One region of the Ruegeria sp. YKSF57 genome, then DNA from elsewhere that is predicted to be linked to it. Evidence: riboswitches for the same ligand, from Rfam matches in the RefSeq annotation. Region 1 holds a riboswitch; each other region holds the start of a gene.
The links. Region 1 has a riboswitch for cobalamin ahead of AC2FLX_RS13870 (ABC transporter substrate-binding protein). Riboswitches for the same ligand answer to the same signal wherever they lie in the genome.
Positions count from the first base shown of each region.

Region 2: linked by a shared signal. The riboswitch ahead of AC2FLX_RS12895 (CbtB domain-containing protein) and the one ahead of AC2FLX_RS13870 (ABC transporter substrate-binding protein) in region 1 are both predicted to bind cobalamin.
Region 3: linked by a shared signal. The riboswitch ahead of AC2FLX_RS12825 (DUF1636 family protein) and the one ahead of AC2FLX_RS13870 (ABC transporter substrate-binding protein) in region 1 are both predicted to bind cobalamin.

Region 1 covers NZ_JBXWQW010000030.1:17,408-21,889, reverse strand. The annotation lists gene cphA (cyanophycin synthetase) at 1-9, shown strand, start outside; gene AC2FLX_RS13875 (Mur ligase family protein) at 19-1,755, shown strand; cobalamin riboswitch at 1,798-1,990, shown strand; gene AC2FLX_RS13870 (ABC transporter substrate-binding protein) at 2,140-3,150, shown strand; gene AC2FLX_RS13865 (FecCD family ABC transporter permease) at 3,147-4,196, shown strand; partial or broken gene AC2FLX_RS13860 (ABC transporter ATP-binding protein) at 4,193-4,482, shown strand, end outside.
Region 2 covers NZ_JBXWQW010000027.1:24,180-28,661, reverse strand. The annotation lists gene AC2FLX_RS12905 (hypothetical protein) at 1-246, opposite strand, end outside; gene AC2FLX_RS12900 (CbtA family protein) at 313-1,005, opposite strand; gene AC2FLX_RS12895 (CbtB domain-containing protein) at 1,009-1,179, opposite strand; cobalamin riboswitch at 1,215-1,425, opposite strand; gene cobF (precorrin-6A synthase (deacetylating)) at 1,469-2,212, opposite strand; gene cobA (uroporphyrinogen-III C-methyltransferase) at 2,205-2,933, opposite strand; gene AC2FLX_RS12880 (cobyrinic acid a,c-diamide synthase CobB) at 2,930-4,252, opposite strand; gene cobM (precorrin-4 C(11)-methyltransferase) at 4,239-4,482, opposite strand, start outside.
Region 3 covers NZ_JBXWQW010000027.1:10,814-15,295, reverse strand. The annotation lists gene cobN (cobaltochelatase subunit CobN) at 1-469, opposite strand, end outside; gene cobW (cobalamin biosynthesis protein CobW) at 485-1,540, opposite strand; gene AC2FLX_RS12825 (DUF1636 family protein) at 1,544-1,927, opposite strand; cobalamin riboswitch at 1,998-2,204, opposite strand; gene AC2FLX_RS12820 (LysR family transcriptional regulator) at 2,276-3,160, opposite strand; gene AC2FLX_RS12815 (NAD(P)-dependent oxidoreductase) at 3,239-4,249, shown strand; gene AC2FLX_RS12810 (PhoX family protein) at 4,321-4,482, opposite strand, start outside.

The DNA of each region.
Region 1 (4,482 bases):
TCCGACTGAGGGGGCGACATGGACAGGATAGAGGCGCTTGAAACCGCGCTGACCATCACCTGCGCGCAAAGCGATCTGTTTCGTGTGGACGACGCGCGCCGGCTGACCGGGCCGGGCCTGTTGTGGGACAGTCCGGGGGCGGTTGTCGATGTGTTTTTCGACGGTGATCTGGCGCAGCGTGTCACCGGCTTGTGGCAGGTGCATGCGCGCCGCGTGCTGGATGCGCTGGGCTGGCAGGATGAGGCGCTGGCGTGGCGGGCGTTCACCGGCGGCGTGAACCTGGCGATTTCCGCACCGATGGATCAGCTGTATTCGGCGGTTTTTGCGGCCCAGACCGCCTGGCATTTCTGTGCGGCGGAGTTGGCGGGGGCGGCGTCGGGCAATTTCGAGGCGATGGTTGCCGACCTCAGGGGCGTCATGGAGCGTGAGGCCAACCCGGCCCTGATCGCGCTGATCAAGGCGGCGGAGAAGCACGGCGTCGATATCCTGTGCGACGATGACGAGATCTCGCTGGGTCACGGCGCCGGCAGCCGGACATGGGCCTGGGATGCGTTGCCCTCGCCCGACGCGGTGGATTGGGGCGCGTTGCACAACATTCCCGTCGCTTTCATCACCGGCACCAACGGCAAGACCACGACGACCCGTCTGCTGGAGGCGATTGCCCGTACGTCGGGCCAGGTGGCGGGGCTGACCTCGACCGAGTTCGTGCGGGTGGGGGACGATATCCTGGACCGGGGCGACTATTCCGGGCCGGGCGGTGCACGGATGCTGTTGCGGGACCGTCGGCTTGAGATCGCCTGTCTTGAGGTGGCGCGCGGCGGCATCCTGCGCCGGGGGCTGCCGACCCGCGCGGCCTCGGCCGCGGTGGTGACGAATGTGGCCAACGATCATCTGGGCCAGTACGGCGTCAACACGGTGCCGGAACTGGCGCAGGCGAAGTTTGCCGTGCGCCGCGCGTTGAAGAAGGGCGGTGTTCTGGTCCTGAACGCGGATGATCCCTTTGTGCGGGACGAGGCGGAAACCACGCCGGGTGTGATCTGGTGGTTCTCGCTGGACCCGGAAAACGATCTTATCCGCCGCGCCCGCGAGCGGGGAGAGTGCTGTTCGTTCCTGCGTGGAGAAGAGATCGTGTTCTTCGATGGGCAGGCCGAGCAGGTCATTCAATCGGTTCGCGATGTGCCGCTGACCATGGGGGGTGCGGCGCGCTATAACATCCTGAACGCGATGGCGGCGCTGTGCCTTGCGCGTGCGATGGAGATCCCGGTTGAGGCCATTCGCGCCGGGCTGGCCGGGTTCAGGCCCGATGCCCGTGACAATCCGGGCCGGTGCAACGAGTTCGCCTTTAACGGCGCGCGGGTGTTTGTCGATTTTGCCCACAATCCACATTCGATTGCGGCCGTGTGCGAGGCGCTGGGCGGGCTGTCGGCAAAGCGGCGCTTCATCGTGCTGAGCCATGCGGGCGATCGGTCGGACCAGGATATCCGGGAGGTCACCAGAACGGCGCTGGGGTTTCAACCGGATGTGGTGGTCGCTGCCGAGTTGGAAGGGTATCTGCGGGGGCGTGAGCTGGGCGAGATTCCGGCGCTGATCCGGCAGACCGCCACGGAATGCGGGCTGCGGGAGGATCAGGTTCTGCGCGCGGCCTCGCCGGTCGAGGCCAGCAGGATGATCCTGGATCGGGTCGAGCCCGGTGATCTGGCGCTGTTGCTGGTTCTGTCAGAGCGCGATGCGGTGCTGAACCTTTTGCAGAGCTAGCCCGGGCGCGCGCAGAATTTTCTTGCCGCACCGTAAGGATTGCACTAAGCGCGCGGTACCGGTCCCGCAAGGGCTAAGAGGGAATCCGAGGTGCCGCGCGGCATCAACCGGAACTGCCCCCGCAACTGTAGGCGGCGAGCGCTGTCCGTTCGTGTCACTGGGCCTTTCAGGTCTGGGAAGACAGGACAGGCGACGACCCGTCAGTCAGGAGACCTGCCGGTAAAAACCGAAACACACCGGACGGGGTTGTCCGGGGAGGTTGCCAAAGGATCCTGCCGGGGGCCGTGCGCCGCCCTGCACCGACAGAAGACGAAATGCGTCTGTCGCTTTGGTCAATGCCCTTTCACCCGTTCTCCGGTCATTGACATATGGAGATCGATCATCATGGTTTTGCGTACCGGCCTTGTGGGCCTTTCCCTGTCTCTGTCGGCGGCAAGTGTGGCCGCCAGCGAAAGTTTTCCGCTGACCATCGAAAACTGCGGCCATTCGGTGACGTTCGAGGCGCCAGTGGCGTCGGCGGTCACGGTCGGTCAGGCCGCGACCGAGGTGCTTTATGCGCTGGGGCTGGGCGAGCAGGTTCTGGGAACCTCGGTCTGGTTCAACGAGGTTCTGCCCGAGTTTGCCGAGGTGAACGCCAAGGTGGAGCGTCTGGCCGACAACGACCCCAGCTTTGAAAGCGTGGTTGCCAGGCGGCCCGGTCTGGTGGCGGCGCAATATGAATGGCATGTCGGCCCCGAAGGCATCGTTGCCACGCGAGAACAGTTTCGCGAACTGGGCATTCCGACCTATGTGATGCCTGCCGATTGCGTCGGCAAGGACAACTCGGTCGGCAGCGACGGGACGCGGATCGAGATGTTCTCGACCGATACGCTGTATCAGGGGATCGAGGAACTGGCCGCTGTCTTTGGGGCGTCCGAGAAGGGTGCGGAACTGGTGGCGGACTACAGGGCGCGCGAGGCCGCAGCCATTGCCAGGGCGAAGGCGGTGGAACTTGACGACGTGTCCGCCGTGTTCTGGTTCTCGTCCCCGGAGATGGAAAGCGATCCGTTCGTGGCCGGGCAGAAAGGCGCGCCGGGATATATGATGAACGCGCTGGGCATCCGCAACGTCATCGAAACGGATGAGGAATGGCCGACGGTGGGCTGGGAAACCATTGCCAAGGCCAATCCGACTGTCATCGTGATCGCCAAGATGGACCGTCGCCGCTTTGCCGCCGATGACTATGAGAAAAAGCTGGAGTTTCTGCGCAACGACCCGGTGGCCAGCCGGATGGATGCGGTCAGGAACGACCGCATCGTCATCATGGACGCGCAGGCCATGGATGCCACCATACGCGCAATTCCGGCGCTGGAGGATCTGGCCGAGGAGTTGAGCAGCGGCGGTAACAGCCAGTGAGCGAGATCGCCGCAATCGCCCGGCATGTACTGGGGGCCGTGTGCCTTGCCGTGCCGGTGCTGGTTGCGGCGGTTCTGGCGGGCGCGATGATCGGGGAAACCGCGCTTGCGCCCGAGCTTGTGTTTTCAGTGCTGGCCAACAAGCTGGCCGGGGCGGGTCTGGCCGTCGATCCGATCGATCAGGGGATCGTGTGGAGTTACCGGTTGCCACGGGCGCTGGTCGCCGCGGCCTGCGGCGCGGGACTGGCCGTGGCGGGTGTGGTGCTGCAGGCGCTGCTGCGCAACGCGCTGGCCGATCCGTATATTCTGGGCATCTCTGCCGGGGCCTCGACCGGGGCGGTGGCGGTGACCATCGCCGGATTGGGCGGCGGCGCGTTGTCGCTGTCCTTTGGCGCGTTCAACGGTGCGCTGCTGGCTTTTGGGTTCGTTGCCATCCTGGCCCGTGCGGCGGGTGCGGGTGGCGGACGGGCGGCAACGGCGCAGATCGTTCTGGCGGGGATTGCGGGATCGCAGCTGTTCAACGCGATGACGGCCTTCATCATCGCCAAATCCGCCAATGCCGATCAGGCGCGCGGAATCATGTTCTGGCTGATGGGCAACCTGAGCGGGGTGCGCTGGCCGGATGTGTATCTTGCGATACCTGTGGCTTTTGCCGGCTGGCTGATCTGCCGTTTTCACGCCCGCGCGCTGGATGCCTTTACCTTTGGCTCGGATTCCGCGGCGTCGCTGGGCATACCCGTCCGGCGGGTGCAGGCGGTGCTGATCCTTGCCACCGCGCTGACGACGGCGGTCATGGTATCGATCGTGGGGTCCATCGGCTTTGTCGGGCTGGTGATCCCGCATGCCGCGCGATTTCTGGTGGGGCCGGGGCATCGCCGCCTGATCCCGACCGCCGCCCTGATCGGTGCCGTGTTCCTGATTGGAGCGGATATCGTGTCGCGCATCATCATCACCGGTCAGGTCCTGCCCATCGGGGTGGTGACTGCGTTGATCGGAGCGCCGGCCTTTGCCGTCATTCTGGTGCGCGGACAAAGGAGCGCGCGATGAGGATCGAGGCCCGAGACCTGAGTTACGCCGTGCGCGGCAAGCGCCTGTTGTCAGGTGTGTCCTTTGACGTGGACCCCGGTGAGACGCTGGCGCTGGTCGGTCCCAACGGGTCGGGCAAGTCGACCCTGATGCGCCTGCTGGCGGGATTGGTGCGCCCGAGTTCGGGGCAGGTCGAACTGGCCGGTGATCCCCTGTCGGCGCTTGGGCGGCGGCAGATCGCCCGGCGTGTCGCCATTGTCGAGCAACAGGCCGACACGACAGAGCGGGTGAGTGCGCGGTCGGTGGT
Region 2 (4,482 bases), on a different contig from region 1:
CGGAATGACATGCAGATTCCAACCGGCCATCGGATCTTTGGCAAGCATGACCTCAAGGCCCGGTGCGTCCGCGCCCGATGAAAAATTTACGGTTGTGGCATGATCATGTGAACCGGCTTCGCCGTGTTGGGCCGGGTCGCCGTGATCGTGGCCTTCAAATGTCACGCCATAACCCGCCGCCGTCACGAAACCTGCGCCAGCGCCAAAGATCAGGCCGATGCCGAAAAGTGCGAGAGATCGGAACATCTCGTATCCTTTTGATATAAATAATCCCGCCGGGCGTCTGGCCCGGCGGGATGCATCAGCAAACGATTACGCGTTGGCTTCGGCGCGTTTTCCTTCGGCCTGCCAGAAATATCCGGCAAACGTGCCCACCAGAACCCAGGCGGCCATACCGACACCAAAGGCGCGCGCCGCGAACAGGGCGCCCAGTTCGGTCGGAACCGGGCCGGTAAAGCTGTCGGGTTCGGGGGCTCCGATCAGGTGCGGCGCCAAAAGCAGCACGGTCGCGATCAGGTAGCTGATCAGATTGCCACCGAACGCGATCAGCCACATGGCGACACCTGCCGCTGCCACGGTTCCGGTCCACCAGATCTGGCGCGCGGTGATGTCGGAATAGGCCACACCGGGCACCTCAGGCGCCAAGGACAGTCCGGGCGCGAAGTGGAAAGTGATGAAGCCCGCCAACCCCCACAGGATGCCGGTGCGGGCATTGACCTCATGGCCCATCCGTTCTGCCATCGACATCAGGGCCACCAGCACCAGCGCATAGCCGGAATAGGTCAGCATGGTGAACACGATGCTCAGCCCATCGCGCATCAGGTCGAACCCCGGCAGATCCGGATGTGCCGAAACGGCGGCTGCTCCGAAATGCACCAATTCGCCGGACTCGTAGAGTTCAGCGTGAAGCAGGACGGGCTGCACAAATACGAGCTGCAGCAGGGCGGTGATCAGCCCTGCTGCAGCGCCAGCGAACAACGCGCTGGTCAGAATGCGACTGAACATGGGTCAGTGGCAGGGGAAGCCGGTTGAGTGGCGCACATCATGAGCGGCGTCGTGCAGGGCGGACGCCTGAACATGGCCGGTCAGGGTGATGATCCCCAGACCCAGAACAACAGCAAACAGAGCCGGAAGGAAGGCCGAACCGGCAGCAGATGCCTTGAGCGTTTTGGTCGTCATTTTAGTCCTCCTGAGCCGCCGCACCCGACGGCCGGTGTTTCGTTTCTTGCCTGGCAGGTCTCCTGGCTTGCGGGTCGGTGCCTCTGTTCGCCTTCCCCCCGGGACAGTTCCGGGAGTGGCTGGTTGAACAGAAGCTCACCGCTTACAGTCGCGGGGGCGGCTTTGGATTTGACCACCGGGATGGCCGCACCAAATTCCCTCTTAGCACCGGAATTCTCCGGCAGGACCAGACCCTTTCATTTAGCCGCGATGCAGTCGTTCGCGCAATTCCCATTTGCGACCCATTCGGTCATTTTTCGCGCCTGCGCAGCAAATAGATGTCCATGATCCAGCCATGATCGGCGCGTGCCCGGGCACGGGTTTCAAGAATCTTGTCCGCAACGTCCGCCAGAGGGCCTTTGACCAGGATTTCTTCCTTCATGCCCACATACGCGCCCCACCAAATGTCGAACGCCATCATATCAAGGCTTTGAAACGAGCATTCGCCGTCCAGCATGACCGCAACCTTGTCGGCACCGTCAGGCCAGCCCTCGTCCCGGAAGCGGCGGCCGGTCGTGACGACATAGGGCGCGCCGATGTCGTTGATCGGAATCGCATGGGCGGCCGTCAGTGCCTGCAGCGCGGTGATGCCGGGAATCACCCGTGTGACCGGCTGCGGGTCCAGCCGCGACGCAATTCGCAGCGAACTGTCATAAAGCGATGGATCACCCCAGATCAGCAGCGCCACCTGCCGGGCCTGCGGAAACCCGGCGATCGTCTCCTGCCAGCGCAGGGCGATAGCGTCATGCCATTCGTCCACGCCGCGTAAATAGCCGTTATCGGCGCGGCGCCTGGGGATATCGAAATAGGCGATCTGAGGTGCCGCGTCCGCCACTTGCGCGATGATCTCCTCCCGCAGTCCAGCCAGATCGGCCTTGTTCTCGCCCTTGCGGGGGATCAGGATCAGGTCCGCCGCCCGTATCGCGTTTGCCCCCTGGAACGTGACGTGATCGGGATTGCCGGTGCCGATACCGATCAGGTTCAGCTCATACATCCCCGAACTCCGCCAACGGGCCGTAAAGGATCAGGGCGGGGGCGGTGCCGACCTCTGATTTCAGTTGCTCCGCCAATGCTCCGATCGTTGCGCGTTGCAGTTTCTGGTCCGGCGTCGACACGGATTCGGCCATCAGCGCCGGGGTGTCGAGCGGCAGCCCGTGGTCATTCAGAGCCTCGACCAGCAATGGAAACGTGCGCTTGCCCATGAAAACGACGGTGGTCGCGCCAGCATCGGCCAAGGCAGGTAAATTCAGATCCTGAGGCAGCTTGCCGCTGACATCATGGCCGGTGACGAACTGCACCCGCCGTGCCGTCAGCCTGCGGGTCAGCGGAATGCCCGCCGCCGCCGCCGCCGCGATGGCCGACGGGATGCCGGGAATGATCTCATAGTCGATACCGGCCTCGCGCAGGGCGACGATTTCCTCCTCCAACCGACCGAACAGACCACCATCACCGGATTTCAGCCGTACGACACGCTGTCCGGTCTGGGCATAATCGACCAGCAGACGGCTGACATGGTCCTGCTTGGGCGAGGGGCGACCGGCGCGTTTGCCGACACCGACCAGATCGGCATCCTCGCGCGCGTGTGTCAGGATCGGACCGCTGCTCAGATCATCGAACAGCACCGCGTCGGCCTTGCCGAGCCGGTCCACCGCCTTGAGCGTCAAAAGTTCCGGATCGCCGGGACCGGAGCCGATGAAAGAGACAAAGCCGCTCATGTCGAAGCCTCCGCAATCAGGTGGAAAAAGGTGCCGGTAACGTTGCCGCGTACCGAGCCGGTTTGAGGGCCTTCGACCCCTTCAGCGTCAAAGACCTGCGCCAGCGGCGCGTCCGGTTGGTCGACAATCGACGAATAGTGAAACTCGTGCCCGCGCAACATTGCGCCCGCGCCATGTCCGGGTATCGGCGCAATCAGACGCGCCTTGCGGTATCCCAGATTGAACTTGCGTTTTTCATAAGACGTGACCAGACCCAACAGCCCGGCCATCTTGTGGCCTACCCCATCCTTGTCGATCAGTGCTTCGCCCAGGGCCATGTAACCGCCGCATTCACCGTGTACAGGCTTTGTCTCGGCATGTTTGCGCAGACCGGTCAGGAACGTGTCGGCTGTTGCCAGCTTGCCAGCATGCAATTCGGGATAACCACCCGGCAACCAGACCAGATCGGCATCCGCCGCCGGGGCCTCATCCGCCAGCGGAGAAAACGGCAGGATTTCGGCCCCCGCCGCGCGCCAGCCTTCCAATAAATGCGGATAGGTAAAGGAAAACGCTTCGTCCCGTGCCAAAGCGATGCGCTGCGCCGGGGGGAATGGCAGCGCCGACGCCGAGGACCCTTGCGGGCTTGATGAAGCCGCCGCCTTGATCGCCTCCAGATCCACATGCTCTCGCAAAAACGCCGCGTAACCGGCAATCGCGCTTTCCAGATCGGGGTGTTCAACCGCCTGTATCAGGCCCAGATGCCGTTCAGGCAAGGTCAGATCGCCCCGGCGCGGCAGTACGCCCAGCACCGGCAGACCCGCACGCTCCATCCCCAACCGGGTCAGGCGTTCATGTCGGGGGCTGGCGCAGCGGTTCAATATCACCCCGGCAAAGGGCAGGTCAGGGTTGTACATCCGGAACCCCAGCGCCGTGGCCGCCGCCGATTGCGCCTGACCGCCCACATCCAAAACCAGTACCACCGGCCAACCCATCCGCAGTGCGGTTTCGGCGCTCGACCCATGGCCCAGCTCGCCCGGTTTGGCAACGCCGTCGAACAGGCCCATCGACCCTTCGGCCACCACGATGTCCGCACCCTCGGCCTGGGCCGAGATCGCGCCCAGCAGCGGTTCGCCCATCGCCCAGCTGTCCAGGTTGAACGAGGAACGCCCCGCCGCCGCGCGGTGAAAGGCCGGGTCGATGTAATCCGGCCCGCTCTTGAACGGTTGAACGGTCAGCCCGTCCTCGGCCAGCGCTCTGAGCAGGCCCAGCATCACCGTCGTCTTGCCGGTACCCGACGAGGGCGCCGAAATCAGAACTCCCGGCGGGTTAGTCATCGCCATGACTCCAGCTCGACCACGGGCTGTCCGCGCTCTGCGGGCGATAGCGCCGGTCGTATTCCTTGGAATAGAGGCAGCTTTCGTCAAACCCTTCGCCGGCCAGCGCTGGCCCCACCAAGATCAGTGCGGTCCGCGAGATGCTCGCGTCCAGCGCTTCTTTCAGGGTGTCGAGCGTTGCGCGGATGATTCGCTCGTCCGGCCAGCTGGCGCGATAGACCACGGCCACCGGGCAA
Region 3 (4,482 bases), on a different contig from region 1:
GCGCGGCCTGGGCCGCCACCTCGCCGCCGGTATCGCACAGATGCGCAAGGCGGCGCAGGGTCGAGACCGGCAGGGTGGAATAGTCGTCCAGCCGGGTATCCTCACGCCCGTCCGCTGGCAGAACAGCCAGCGCCAGCCCTTTCGATTGCGCCAGCGCATGAACCTGCTGCAGCCCGTAAGACCAGTACGGCACGCCGCCTATAAGCCGGATCAGGATGCCCTTGGCCCCCTCCAGCGTCTGTTCGACATAGGTATCGACCGACAGCGGATGCTTAAGCGCCGACAGATTTGCCAGCCGCAATGACGGCATCCGCCCCTCGGCTCCGCCGCCGCGATGCCAGCCCGCCGCGAACGCGCCAAGGTCGCTGTCGGAAAAGGACAGCACCACCAGATCGCCCGGGCTCTGGCCCAGATCGGTCGGTGTTTCGGTCTCTTCCAGACCGTGGCTTTCGCGAAAGACGACATGCATTGGCGTCTCGGTCCCTTATTCGGCGGCCTCGGCCACACCTTCGAGAATACCGCGAATTGCGGCTTCGTTGATGTCGTCATGCTCGGCAATCACTACCAGGCGCGAGCGGCGCTCTTCGCCCGGTTTCCAAGCCCGGTCGTATTGGTGGCGAACACGCGCGCCCACAGCCTGCACCAGCAGACGCATCGGTTTGTCGGATACGGCGGCGTACCCTTTGACGCGCAGGATGTTCAATTCGTTTGCCAGACGTTCGATCCGGGCCATCAGGTCGGCGGGATCGGATTGCTCGGGCAACTCGATCACGACGCTTTCGAAATCATCGTGTTCATGATCGTCCGCCCCGTCGTGGTGCGATGGGCGGGCATCCATGTCATCCTCGGCAGCGGCCTCCAGCCCCAGGATAACGCGCACGTCCACGGCCCCTTCGGCGACCTCGACCACCGGCAGCGGGCGCGGGGCCTCGGCAGCGATGATTTCCCTGGCCTTCGCAACGCCGTCGGGTCCGGCCAGGTCGGGCTTGGTCAGCAGGATGATATCGGCGCAGGAAATCTGGTCTTCGAACACCTCTGACAGCGGCGTTTCGTGGTCGATGGACTCGTCCGCCATGCGCTGGGCGTCCACCGCTTCGACGTTCGGCGCGAAGCGACCAGCGGCCACCGCCTCGGCATCGGCCAGCGCAATCACACCGTCCACGGTGATCTTCGACCGGATGTCGGGCCAGTCGAACGCCTTGAGCAACGGTTTCGGCAGCGCCAGACCCGAGGTTTCGATCAGGATGTGATCGGGGCGCGGCTCCAGCGCCATCAGCGCCTCGATGGTGGGGATGAAATCGTCGGCCACGGTGCAGCAGATACAGCCATTGGCAAGCTCCATGATGTTTTCCGCCGGGCAATCCGGAATGGCGCAACTTTTCAGGATCTCACCATCGACGCCCACATCGCCGAATTCGTTGACCACCACGGCCAACCGCTTGCCCTGTGGGTTCTGCATCAGGTGGCGGATCAGCGTGGTCTTGCCCGAGCCCAGAAAGCCGGTAATCACGGTGACGGGAAGTTTTTCAAGGGTGCTCATGGCTCAGGCTCCAATCGGGGGAATGCGGGCGGCGCAGTTCTTGCGGAAATGTTCGGGGCGGTCGCGCCACTTTACCAGCCCGTCCTCGGTGGCCAGGTATTTGGTCGCGCCTTCGACGATGATCGCGACATCGTCTGTTTCGCTCAGGTTCTCATAGACGAAGGTCCAGCGCGACGGCCCGCCACGCAGCACGATCGAACAGCCCTGATCGCAGTTCGACAGACACTCGACCGGTTTCAGCAGAACGCCATCGGGCAGTTCGACCTCGGTCAGCGCCTTGTGCAACAGCGCGCCCGGGCGCTGGGCGTCATCCTCGATGGGCAGACCCCGGCGGCAGGTGGTGCAGACCAGCAGTTCGACTGGTGCAGGCTCGGTCACGTCTCTCATCCCCCCATTCAGGTTTCGGGGAACGGGGTTTCATGCGGGCCACGGCCCGACACCGGAACACCCCGTCCGGTCTGGTCTTCGGGCGCTGGCAGGTCTCCCGGCTTACGGATGTCAGGGCTTGTCCCTGTCGGGTGTCCCGCCTTCCCGGCCTGTCGGCCAGTGGCATTTGGGCACCCTCTCCGGTCACGGTCGCGGGGGCGGCTGCGTTTGACGGTGAACCGCTGACGCATTCCCTTTTCATCTGCTCGCGCAGACACCAACAGCGCGGACATGCGGCAAGGGCAGGGGACTTGTCAAGCGCGGCGTCAGGCTTGTGAACCGTCAGGGTGAAAAAGCGACCCGCCATCGTTAACCAGCGGCATCGCCAGCCAACCTGTCCCGCAGCCATGCCTCGAAAAGGCGTGCTGAACCGGAAACCGATGTCGCCGCGTCGGATCGGATCAGGTAATGCGACTGCCCAAAGGGAATCGGTGGCCCGGCAATTTGCAGCGGTGCGCCCTGGGATATGGCATTGCGCGCAAAACGGCCGAGGATGGTGGCGTAACCCGCCCCTCCCATCACCAGTTGCAACGCCGCGACCGTGGTATCGACGGCGTGCCGGGTTGCCGATGGGTCGTGGTCAAGCCCATGCGCCTCAAGGTAGCGCGCCCAGTTGTCCTCGTAGCCGAGAATGTGGATCAACGGCCCGCTGTGCATCTGCCGGATGGTGGGAACGGGGTCACCGGCACGGCAGACCGGAACGATGGTTTCCTCGCTCAACTTCTCGGCCATGACGCCCGGCCAATCGCCATATCCCAACCGGATCTCGATATCGACATCTGCAGGGGCGACGCTGTCATTCCAGATATGCGACACCAGCCGCACAGGGATTTCCGGATATTGCGCGCTGAAATCAGGCAATTCCGCCGCGATCCAATAGGTGGCGGTCGAAATTGCTGCCCGTATTGTCAGGCTTTGGCGGGTGGCCGGACCAAACAGGCTGTTGGTGCTGAGCGCGATATCCGACAGCGCCCGCCGCACGGTCAGCGCATAGGATTGGCCAAGTTCGGTCAATTCGATCCGACGCGCGGCGCGCAGAAACAGTTTTTCGCCCAAATCCTCTTCCAGCGAGCGGATATGCAGCGACACTGCCGTCTGGGTCAGCCCAAGTTCTTTCGCCGCCGTGGTAAAGTTCAGATGGCGTGCCGCCGCCTCAAACGTTCGCAACCAGGCCGGATTTGGAAGGCGGTCCATTTATCACCAAAATTTTTTGACCATTGCGATCATTATTATTCGTTTCTCTTGGCGGTTTCAAAGCTTCATATTCACCGCATGAATCGTATACGCGGGCATACGCCCGCCGGGGAGGACAAATCCATGAAAGTTGGTTTCATCGGTCTGGGCAATGTGGGCCACAAACTGTCAGGCTCGCTCTTGCGGAACGGAATTGATCTGACGGTGCATGACCTGAATGAAAATCTGGTCGACATGTTCGTCGAGCGTGGCGCCAAACGCGCGGACGGTCCGGCACAGCTGATGCGCGAATGTGACGCCGTCATCACCTGCCTGCCATCGCCTGCGGCCTCGGACGCGGTGATGCAACAGATGCTGCCCGAAGTGAAGCCGGGCAAGATCTGGATGGAGATGTCGACCACCGACGAGGCCGAGGTCAAAAGGCTCGGCGCCATGGTGATCGAGCGCGGCGGTGCCGCGGTGGACTGCCCGGTTTCGGGCGGCTGCCATCGGGCGGATACCGGCAACATCTCGATTTTCGCGGGCTGCGACCGCGCGACGTTCGAACGTATCCTGCCCTTCCTCACCACGATGGGCCGCCGCATCCTGCACACTGGCGACCTCGGGTCGGCTTCGGTTCTGAAGGTTCTCACCAATTATCTGGCGACAGCAAACCTTGTGACCTGTTGCGAAGCATTGGTTGTTGCCAAGGCTGCGGGCATGGATCTGAACACCGCCTATGAGGCGATGAAAATCTCGTCCGGCACCTCGTTCGTGCATGAAACCGAAAGCCAGGTGATCCTGAACGGTTCGCGCGATATTTCCTTCACAATGGATCTGGTGAAAAAGGACATCGGCCTGTTCCAGGAAGTTGCGGATCGCGCCAACGTGCCGTTGGAGATCAACCCGGTTCTGATCGACATCTTCAACGACGGGATCGCGCGTTTTGGCCCCCGCGAGTTGTCTCCCAACATCATCAAGCGCCTCGAAGAAGCAACGGGCCTCGATATCCGCGCCCCGGGCTTCCCGCCCGAGATGGTCGATGATGAACCCGAAGAGCCCGGTTACGAGGTCATTCCGCAAGGCAAAGAACTGAAGGCCGCCGAATAATTTCAGTCACTCCGAAACAAAACGCCCCCGGAACCGCGTTTCGGGGGCGTTTCCTTTGGATGACGGTCAGGTCAGCCTATGGGTGAGTTGTCGTCGCGCTTGATCGCGACCACCGACGAACGCGGCGTGCCGCCATCGGGCCAGTTGCCGCCGGGATGCTGGATGCCCACGAACATCGTTCGCCGGTCGCTTGACCAGGCAAGGCCCGTGACCTCGCATCCATTCGGACCGGT